DNA from 3 places in the Aerococcus sp. HMSC10H05 genome. Region 2 is predicted to be linked to each of the others. Evidence: riboswitches for the same ligand, from Rfam matches in the RefSeq annotation. Region 2 holds a riboswitch; each other region holds the start of a gene.
The links. A riboswitch is a leader RNA that binds a small molecule or an ion and turns the genes downstream of it on or off. The one in region 2 is predicted to bind lysine.
Positions count from the first base shown of each region.

Region 1: another riboswitch for lysine. It lies ahead of dapA (4-hydroxy-tetrahydrodipicolinate synthase); the one in region 2 lies ahead of HMPREF3116_RS07475 (ABC transporter substrate-binding protein/permease).
Region 3: another riboswitch for lysine. It lies ahead of HMPREF3116_RS02855 (YfcC family protein); the one in region 2 lies ahead of HMPREF3116_RS07475 (ABC transporter substrate-binding protein/permease).

Region 1 covers NZ_KV786964.1:4,244-7,533, reverse strand. The annotation lists gene HMPREF3116_RS02595 (FUSC family protein) at 1-12, shown strand, start outside; gene alr (alanine racemase) at 131-1,294, shown strand; lysine riboswitch at 1,385-1,533, shown strand; gene dapA (4-hydroxy-tetrahydrodipicolinate synthase) at 1,701-2,591, shown strand; gene HMPREF3116_RS02580 (AraC family transcriptional regulator) at 2,718-3,290, shown strand, end outside.
Region 2 covers NZ_KV786999.1:4,107-7,396, forward strand. The annotation lists gene HMPREF3116_RS07470 (amino acid ABC transporter ATP-binding protein) at 1-51, opposite strand, end outside; gene HMPREF3116_RS07475 (ABC transporter substrate-binding protein/permease) at 64-1,731, opposite strand; lysine riboswitch at 1,834-1,997, opposite strand; gene HMPREF3116_RS07480 (cell division protein ZapA) at 2,212-2,745, shown strand; gene HMPREF3116_RS07485 (CvpA family protein) at 2,780-3,290, shown strand, end outside.
Region 3 covers NZ_KV786966.1:1,430-4,719, forward strand. The annotation lists gene HMPREF3116_RS02845 (nitroreductase family protein) at 1-447, shown strand, start outside; gene HMPREF3116_RS02850 (alpha/beta hydrolase) at 551-1,468, shown strand; lysine riboswitch at 1,685-1,835, shown strand; gene HMPREF3116_RS02855 (YfcC family protein) at 1,931-3,290, shown strand, end outside.

The DNA.
Region 1 (3,290 bases), on a different contig from region 2:
GATAATACTTAAACAACATGCTTCATGGGCGTAATAGATAATAAGTGTTATAATAGCTATTGAGTGACATGTGTGTAGTATATGCCATTCAATAGCTATTTATCTATATGATTAAAGAGAGGTTTTAACTATGACCATTGGTTATCATCGCCCTAGCAAGGCTATCGTGTCCCTAGATGCGATTATCCATAATTATTTCGCCGTAAAAAAACATGTCGGTAATAAAGCTGTCATGGCAGTTATCAAAGCGAACGCCTATGGTTTAGGCGCTGTAGAAATTGCAGACGCTTTGCAAGCTCGTGGTGTAGACGGATTTGCTGTTGCTTTAGCAGATGAAGCTATCGCGTTACGAGATGCTGGTATGATTGCACCTATCATGGTTCTCGGTCTAACTGACCCGGATGACGCTTGGTTATTAGCCAACTTAGAAATTGGCGTAACCGTATCTAGTTTAGACTATCTTAAATACGCGAAGAAACATGACGAGGATTTCTCACGTCTTCATAAATTAAATGTTCATTTAAAAATAGACTCTGGTATGGGCAGAATTGGTGTTCGTACCGTTAAAGAAGCACAAAAAATCATTAATTATATTGCCAAACATCCTAAAAAATTTAAATTAGCTTCGATTTTTACCCACTATGCGACGGCGGATTCCTTTACTGACCATAGTAAGGATAAAGTTTCAGCACAATCAGACTTTTTCGATGATATCCTTAGTCAATTAGATTACTCAGCTTTAGGCTATACCCCGCTCTTCCATCAGTCAAATTCTGCCTTGAGCGTATGGCATCCGGAGAAAGCGCTGGATGCTGTTCGACTTGGCATTGGCTTATATGGATCGAAGCCTAGTATGGAAGATGTAGCATCGCCAGTTGACTTCCAACAAGCATTAACTTTAGAAACAGAAATCATCTATGTTAAAAAAATGCATGCTGGTGATACCATTTCCTACGGTGCCGAATATACAGCCAGTGAAGATGAATGGGTCGCTACGCTACCAATTGGCTATGCAGATGGCTGGCAAAGAAGTTATTTAGGTTTGAACGCAATCGTTGATGGTGAGTTGTGTCCAAGCGTCGGGCGAATTTGCATGGATCAAATGATCATCCGTTTACCACATGAAATGCCTGTTGGCACAAAAGTTACTTTAATTGGTACAAATGGTGGTCAAACGATTGATGTGATTGATGTTGCGCATCACGCCGGTACCATTGCTCACGAGGTATTAACGAATTTAAGTCCGCGTTTACCAAGAGAATATACTTTAACAAAAAAGAAGAAAATGAAATAATTTTTTTAAATCTAATAGTTTTTTCATTTATCACTTGCCTTTAACTCATTATCATGTTAGTTTTAAACTAATGATTATACGAATAGAAAGTATAGATATAGAGGTTGCGCAGCCAATCAGTAACGAAGTGTGAAAGGTGGTTGTGCCGAAATGCAGTTTTCTGTGTTGGGGATAATACTGAATAGGGTTATTCCTGTCAAACCTTAATGCCCATTAAGGTGCGGAGCGCTTGTCTAATACTAGGGATTAAAACTGTTAGGGTTGTAGGACTTTATCGGTATTTTTTGACACGATTTCCTAGGTAGACAAAGAGAGTGGCTCTTGTCTGCCTTTTTTATGCTTTAACTATACAATCGTTTATTCATTCAGTCTTTTACATAGTATGCACAAATATAGGAGGATGCTCATGTCAATTTTTAAAGGTTCTGCGGTAGCAATTGTTACCCCTTACGATAATTCATTAGAACAAAATATCAATTATGACGTATTTACCGATTTAATCGAATTTCAAATTGAAAATGGTACCGACGCAATTGTTGTTGCTGGAACAACTGGTGAGGCTTCTACCCAAACCGATGCAGAACAAGTTGAACTAGTGAAGTTTTGTGTTGAACAAGTAAATGGTCGTGTACCTGTAATCGCTGGTGCTGGGTCTAATGATACTGCTCACGGCATTCAATTAACCAAAGACTGTGTAGCTGCTGGTGCCGATGCCATTTTATCAGTAACACCCTATTATTTAAAGACGAGTCAAGCTGGTTTATTAGCCCACTATGGTGCTATTGCAGATGCCATTAAGACTACACCGATTATTTTATACGATGTACCTGGTCGTACTGGCATGTCAATTGCGCCTAAAACATTGGCTGAATTAAAGAATATTGATAATATTGTAGCCCTTAAAGATGCCACTGGTGATTTAGCAAATGCTGTGGATACACGCTTTCTTGTAGGGCCTGATTTTGATGTCTATTCTGGAAATGATGACACTGTAATTCCTTTGATGAGTTTAGGTGGACAAGGTGTGATCTCTGTATTGGCCAACATCGCGCCTAAACAAGTCCACGAAATGACCCACTATGCTCTTAATGGTGATTATCAAAAAGCTGCTGAATTGCAGACGACATTTAAACCATTAATTGATATTTTATTCAGCGAACCAAATCCAATTCCTATCAAAAAAGCGTTATCTATGCTTGGTTTTGATACTGGTTCAGTTCGTTTACCATTAGTTCCCGCGCAAGAAGAAACCGTAGCTTGCCTTGAAGCTGAAATGACACGGTTAAATTTGATTTAGGCTTTCCATTTAAAAGCTAAACTGTGGTATATTAAATGGGTGTGTATTGTATTAATGCACACCCTTTCTTATTTTCTCAGCTTATCAGTAATAGCTAGATTGAATATATAATAGGAGTTTTGATTTATGCCAACTGGAACATTGCCATTTAGAATCAAACTAAAAAAAGTTGATCAAGAAATGGTTGACATTTATAATCGCTCTTCTTTCCATAGAAATGAACTTTTAATTTCCTTAAAACCCTTCACTATTGAGTTAGCAGACAAGAAAATTGACGTCTCTGTACGCCAAATTATTGTGCTTCCGGAACCCATTATGCGACGGTTGATCTTACCGGATAAAAATGGGGGGCACCAAGAAGAGACCACTAAACCCTCTGAGGAAAAAGTGTACGCTTACCTTTTATCTCTAAGTGAGCCTTACATAGATGCCATTGCGAATGACTTTGTAGAGACGCCCGAAGTAAAGCAAATATTTGATGAACCACATGTTTTCAGCTTTTCATTTGTCACTTGGCAACATCTACTACAAACTTTGATTCAATTGCAATTGGAATTAAAACGGCCCGAAGACGCTATTCAAAAGAAAATGGTTTTCAGCATTGTGTCGACCATTTTCCTTGAACTTTATAGACTGTCATCTGCCTCTAAACAGAATCGTTTAGAGATGTCAGAGAGAGAAATTCTAGCTTATGAAATT
Region 2 (3,290 bases):
ACGTTTTTCTAAATGTTGAACATTTAAGATTAGTTGATCCTGGTTTTGCATGTCTTTTTCCTCCTATTGTTCTTTTGGACTATTGACTACTGAATTCGTACTAGATTCATAGACATGGTAAGTCTTTTTCCCAGCCATTCTACTCTCAATAAAGTTCAAGACACGAGTAGTTGTAAATGTTAATACGAAGTAGATAATGGCTGTAATTAAGAATGTTTGGAAGGTTAAGTATGTTGAACCTGCAGCAGACTTGGTAACGAAGAATAACTCAGTTACCGCAATAACATTCAATACAGACGTATCTTTAATATTTATTACAAATTCATTACCCAAGGCTGGTAGGATTGAACGTATAGCTTGTGGTAACACAATTGTTGTCATTGTTTGATAATGGTTCATTCCAATCGCACGTGCAGCTTCTGTTTGGCCTTTATCTACTGAGGTAATACCACCACGAATAACTTCTGCAAGGTAAGCTCCTGTATTAATAGATACAATCAGTAATGCAGCGAACATAGTAGACATTTGGAAGTTGAAGAATAATCTTGAACCATAAAAAATCATCATGGCTTGGACCATCATCGGTGTACCACGGAAAATTTCAATGTATGCAGAAATCATAAAGTCGAATAATTTATAGAAAAAGTAACCGATTGGCATTTGATCACGACGCACAATTAGCGAACGATAGATAGCAATTAGTAATCCTATAATAAAACCGATGATAGTTGAACTTAAAGCAATAAACATTGTATTACCAGCACCAACTAAGAATTGAGCACCGTAAGTTTGCCAAATTCCTGCTACCTCAGACCAGAAACTAGCACTTTCACCACGTTCGTTAAGGTTTACCATATCTTCCATCAATCGGTCACGCTTAGCAGTTGGAATGACACTTAAAGCTTCATTCACAATCGCGGTTAATGGCGAATCTTTTCTAGTTGCTACGGCAATATCAGAAGTGACTTCTCCTAAATCAAAACCTTGACCTTCAGCAAATTCAACATAAGTCAGGTCAGGATTAGCTGCCACAGCAGCCATAGCCCCAGGCTTTTCAGAGACATAAGCATCAACTGAACCTGCATTCAGCGCTGTAATCATTGTAGGAAATGAGTCTAGTGCAGTTGCTTGGTTGACATTGGGAATTTGTGGGATTAAATCATAATGGAAGGTATTTAATTGACCAGTTACTGTAGTACCAGTAAAATCTTCTAAGGTTTTTGCATTAGCATATTCACCATTTGCCATTGTTACAAGAACAATATCAGATGAGTAATATGAATCTGAGAAGTCCATTTGTTCTAATCGTTCTGCTGTTGGTGACATACCAGCAATGATGACATCAATCATGCCAGATTCAAGAGCAGGTGGTAGACCGTCCCATTCTAGTTTAACGATTTCAAGGTCTAAGCCAAGTAAATCAGCTAAGCGCTTAGCAATTTGAACATCATAGCCGTTTGCATATTCACCGTCAGAATTTGTTATAGGGACCGCACCATCTGTATCGGATGTTTGCGACCAGTTGAACGGTGCATAGTTGGCTTCCATACCGACACGTAACACGCCATCTTGGTCTAAGCCTTCTGCTAGTGTAGCTTCATCTACCTCAATAGTTGTTCCTACTTCATTTGCCGAAACGAATGAAGAAGTTGGACCAATAACAGCAAATATAATAGTTAAAATAGCCATGAATACTTTTTGCCAAGTATTACTTACTTTGTGATTTTTCATAAAATAACCTCCCGAAAATAATTAAAAGCCTCTACAGCAATAAATTGCAATAGAGGCTTCCATTCGTACGCATCTAGACCGTCTTTGATCTTTCGTCGTTACTCATAGGATAGCGCATCACTAGCATAAGTGACAGTCATAAACATATTTTGTTTATGCCCAATATTTCAACTTGGGGTTAAAATATTTCGGCGAATATTCCTTTCCATACTGTCATAGCTCCCGCTCGAGTATGTACTGATAAGCTCCGCACCTCTATCTCAATATATTGTATCCCATCATACACGAAGAATATTGAATTGTCATGAAAATATGATTAGATCTTTTATATGTTTTTAAAAATATTGTAAATAATATGAAGTATTTTTAGCAGATAATGGCTAGGTCTAGCCATTATCTAGGATAAATGGTAGAATATTTAAGATTATGAAAACAAGATAATTAGCAAATACAAACAGTTAAAAAGTTGGAGTGACAAATATGTCGAATGACAAAAAAAATAGAGTAACGGCAAAATTGGGGTATCATAAGTTCACTATTAAGAGTCATAAAACGAGTGAACATATTCAGCAAGTCAGTCGGGAAATTAACCAATTGCTTGCTGAAATCAGTAAAAAGAACCCAAATATGTCTATGGAAGAAATGGCGTTATTGCTGGCGTTGAATATTCAATCTGATTATTTGGACTTACAGGACCAAATGGCAGCTAAGACAAAAGAGAATGCTGATCTTATGATACGCGTGAAGTCTATGGAACAAACTATGGGTACTTTAGTGAAAGAAATTGCAGAAATTGAAAAAGAAAAACTACGTGCTGGTCAGGATTCTAAAAGTGGAAAATCTAGCCAGAGCCAAGCAAGGACACGAACTCAAAAAACTGGAAAAACAAAACAAGCAGGGCCACAAGCTAAAAAAAATCAAGAAATTCCTCAAATTAGCCAACCCAGTTTGAAATCAAGTGTCAACTCTGCTTCAAAAAAATTGGGACGCTTACGCCAAACACCAAGATCATAGGCAGTAAATAGAATTGGAGCTACGGGAGGAAAGTATGATCAGTTTTTTTATTTTACTATTTTTTATTCTAAGCGTCGCTATTGGTATTTACCGAGGCGCTTTAATACAAGGGATTCAATCATTAGGTTTATTGATTGCCTACTTATTTGCGTTATTATTTTATCAAAATCTTGTTGATATTGTATCTTTATGGGTGCCTTATGTAGGGTTTGATATCGAAAATACTTTTGCATATTATCCAGTTAGTCTACTTCAAAATATGGATATCATTTACTTTAGATTAGTTGCAATCTTAATAATCATCCTTATTATATGGTTGCTAACTAAGTTACTTACATATAGTGTTAGAGATTTAAAATTTACAGAGATGGATATTCAATGGAACGGTATTCTTGGTGGCTTATTCGGCTTCTTCTCAGCTTGGTTTTGGGCATTTTTTATTCTTATATTTATGACAGTATTAACTTTTGAAGCAGTTCAATCTAGTATAGAGCATTCAACTATTGCGAACTTTATTATTTTGAATACACCAATTTTATCTAGAC
Region 3 (3,290 bases), on a different contig from region 2:
GTAGTGGTTTCTGGTGAAAACAATGTTAAACTTTGGGAATTAGTTAAAAATGTTCAAAAAGATGTATTAGATGAAGCAACATTAAATTATATGACACCAATCATGGATGGTGCACGTGATGCTGTTGGTACAATTTTATTCTTTGAAGATCGTGACGCAGTCGAATCAGGTATCCCAGCTAATGAAGAACGTCGTTTAATTTATAAAAACCATGCATCTGCTAATGCACAATTAACCACTTGGTTAACATTAACTGAATTAGGTTTAGGTGCAAACTTACAACACTTCAACATTGGCTACGAACAAGGATTCGATCGTAGCATCCGTGAATTATTAGATCTTTCTGAATCTTGGGAATTGATTGCCCAAATGCCATTTGGTTCAATTGAAGCACCAGCTGCTGATAAAGAAACTATTGCTAGTTCAGAATTAGTGATTGAACGTTAATCATTGACATTTTATAGAAGCTTGCCAACTTGGCGGGCTTTTTCTTTTTTTAAGGTAAAAGTTCGATGTTATAATAGTCATAACATAAACTAGGAGGTCCAATATGCGGAGCGAAGTAATTAAATTATATGAAGACAGAGATGATGTCACTTTAACAACTTATTTATTAGACCCATTCACAACAAATAATGATAACAGAAAGAGACCAGCTATTATTATTTGTCCGGGTGGTTCTTATATGTATTGTTCTGACCGAGAGGCAGAACCTGGAGCTATGGCTTTTAACGCTATGGGATTTAATGCCTTTGTCTTACGCTATTCTGTTTACGGTCAAGGTAAGACGACTGATCAAATTTTAGCTGAAGAACATTTTCCAGTTAAAGAAGAAGTTCTATTCCCGCATGCCCTAAAAGAAACTGCCAAAGTATTTGAGTTAATTCATCAACATGCAACTGAGTGGCAAGTGAATACCGATCAAATTGGTTTAATCGGCTTTTCAGCGGGCGGACATAATACTGGGATGTATAGTAATGTATGGAATAAACCGGTAATTCAAGAAGCAACAAGTTTAACAGGGGACCAGTTGAAACCTGCATTTAATATTTCATCGTATGCACTCACAGATATTGCTTACTATTTTGGTAAAAATGTAGAAAATCCAGATCCAAATGTGCAAGCCTATGCGACTGCTATTTCTCTCGCGTGTTTTGGGAAACCACAACCAACCCTAGAAGAAGTTTCTCAATACTCCATACCAGCTACGGTTAATGCAGATACCCCACCAACTTTTATTTGGGCAACAAGAGAAGACCAAGTAGTGAATGTGCGCGACTCAATTTCCTTTGCTTTAGCTTTAGAAGAAAATGAAATACCATTTGAAATGCATATCTTTCAAAAAGGGCCACATGGTTTGTCTGTAGCTAACGAATCATCAGCTTTATATCCAAATCAAATAAATAAGACTGCAGCACAATGGCTACCATTAGCTGAAAATTGGTTGAAAGAAATTGTCTTACATTGAGTTTATGGATATAGTTATAAGCAAAAAAGTAAATAAGGAAAGTATTCAGTAATGGCAACCCATAAAACTGCGCAATTTAATATTATATATGCCTTATAGCGTTAATTTAATATATGAACTCTTATTATGAAGGCACAGTAGCCCGTAACATTGATTGTAAAATTTCTTGACATTGTTCCTATTATTTCCTAAGATTAGAATTACATGAAAAAATGCGAAATAGAGAGAGGCCGCTAATCACATCAGTATCCGTTTGGAGAAAGGGTTATTAGCCGAAACAGTATGACTTACTGTTGGGGGTGTATTAAAAAAATGCATCACTGCCAAAAAGGAATGCCCAATTCCTTCCAGGAGCGCTTTCTATTTTGTGGGCAAAAGTGATTTCTGTATTCAACCAATACCAAGACGAGCTTTTGCTTGCCTTGGTATTTTTTTATTCTAATTTTAAAAAGGAGCTTTGTTATGAAATCAAAATTATTTCCTAAAAAGTTACGAATGCCAAATGCACTAGTACTTTTATTTGCGATCATGGTCGTCATGATGGTATTAACGTGGATAATTCCTGCAGGTGAGTTTGAACGAACACTTGTTGATGACCGTACGGTATTGGTACCAGATTCATTTCATTTTATTGAATCAAGTCCACAAAATCCCTTCCAATTGGTTTTAGCACTACCACAAGCATTTATTGAGGTTGGTTCGATTGTATTCTTCCTATTCATTACTGGTGGTTCTTTTAAATTAATTAATGAAACAGGGATCCTTGAAGCTTTAATGGGACGTTTAGTTCGTGCTTTAAAGGGCCGCGAAGAAATTTTTATTCCCATTTTAGTCTTCGTTACTGGTTTAGGAGGGGCAACTCTAGGTTTATCTGAAGAAATTATTCTTTTTATTCCAATCGGTATTGCTTTAGCCCGTGCGCTTGGCTATGATGCTATGACAGGAATTGCTGTTTTAATACTTGGTGCTGCTGTCGGATTTAATGCTGGATTTATGAATCCTTTCTCTGTAGGGGTTGCCCAAGCTTTAGCTGAGTTACCTCTATTTTCCGGTGTTGGTTTACGTATTGTTTTATTTGTTGTTCTTTGGGCAGTGACAACGATTTTTATTATGCGATACGCAAAGAAAGTTAAAGCTGATCCAAGTAAAAGTGATGTTGCCGATTTAGAAGCTGCTGATAAAGCACAAGCTGACTATATAGATCTAAATGAACAGGAAATACCAGCATTTTCATCTCGTCACAAATGGATCACACTCGCTTTACTTTTAGGTTTTTCTATAATGATTTATGGTGTATTTCAAATTGGCTGGTTTATTGATGAATTAGGGGCGATGTTCTTTACAATGGCAGTGGTATCCGCATTAATTGGTGGATTACCAACTGGAAAAATAGCTGATACGTTCGTTGCAGGAGCTAGCGAGATGACATTCTCTGTCTTAGCCATTGTATTTGCTCGTGGCATTTTAGTCGTGATGGAAAATGGGATGATTTTAGACACGATTATTTTCTATCTCGTACAAGTAGTCAATATTTTCCCAGCTGTCTTGGGTTCTGTAGGAATGTACGTTATCCAAATTCTAATTAACTTCTTTATCCCATCAGGCTCAGGTCAAGCTGCTGCGACTATGCCAATAATGTTACCGATTGCTGACTCTTTAAATGTTACAAGACAGACAGCTGTACTTGCCTTTCAATTAGGGTCTGGTTTTATGGATGCCATTATTCCAACTTCAGGTGTCCTAATGGCCGAATTATCATTAGCTAAAATACCATATAACAAGTGGTTCAAATGGTTTATGCCGTTATTAGTAATTTACATTC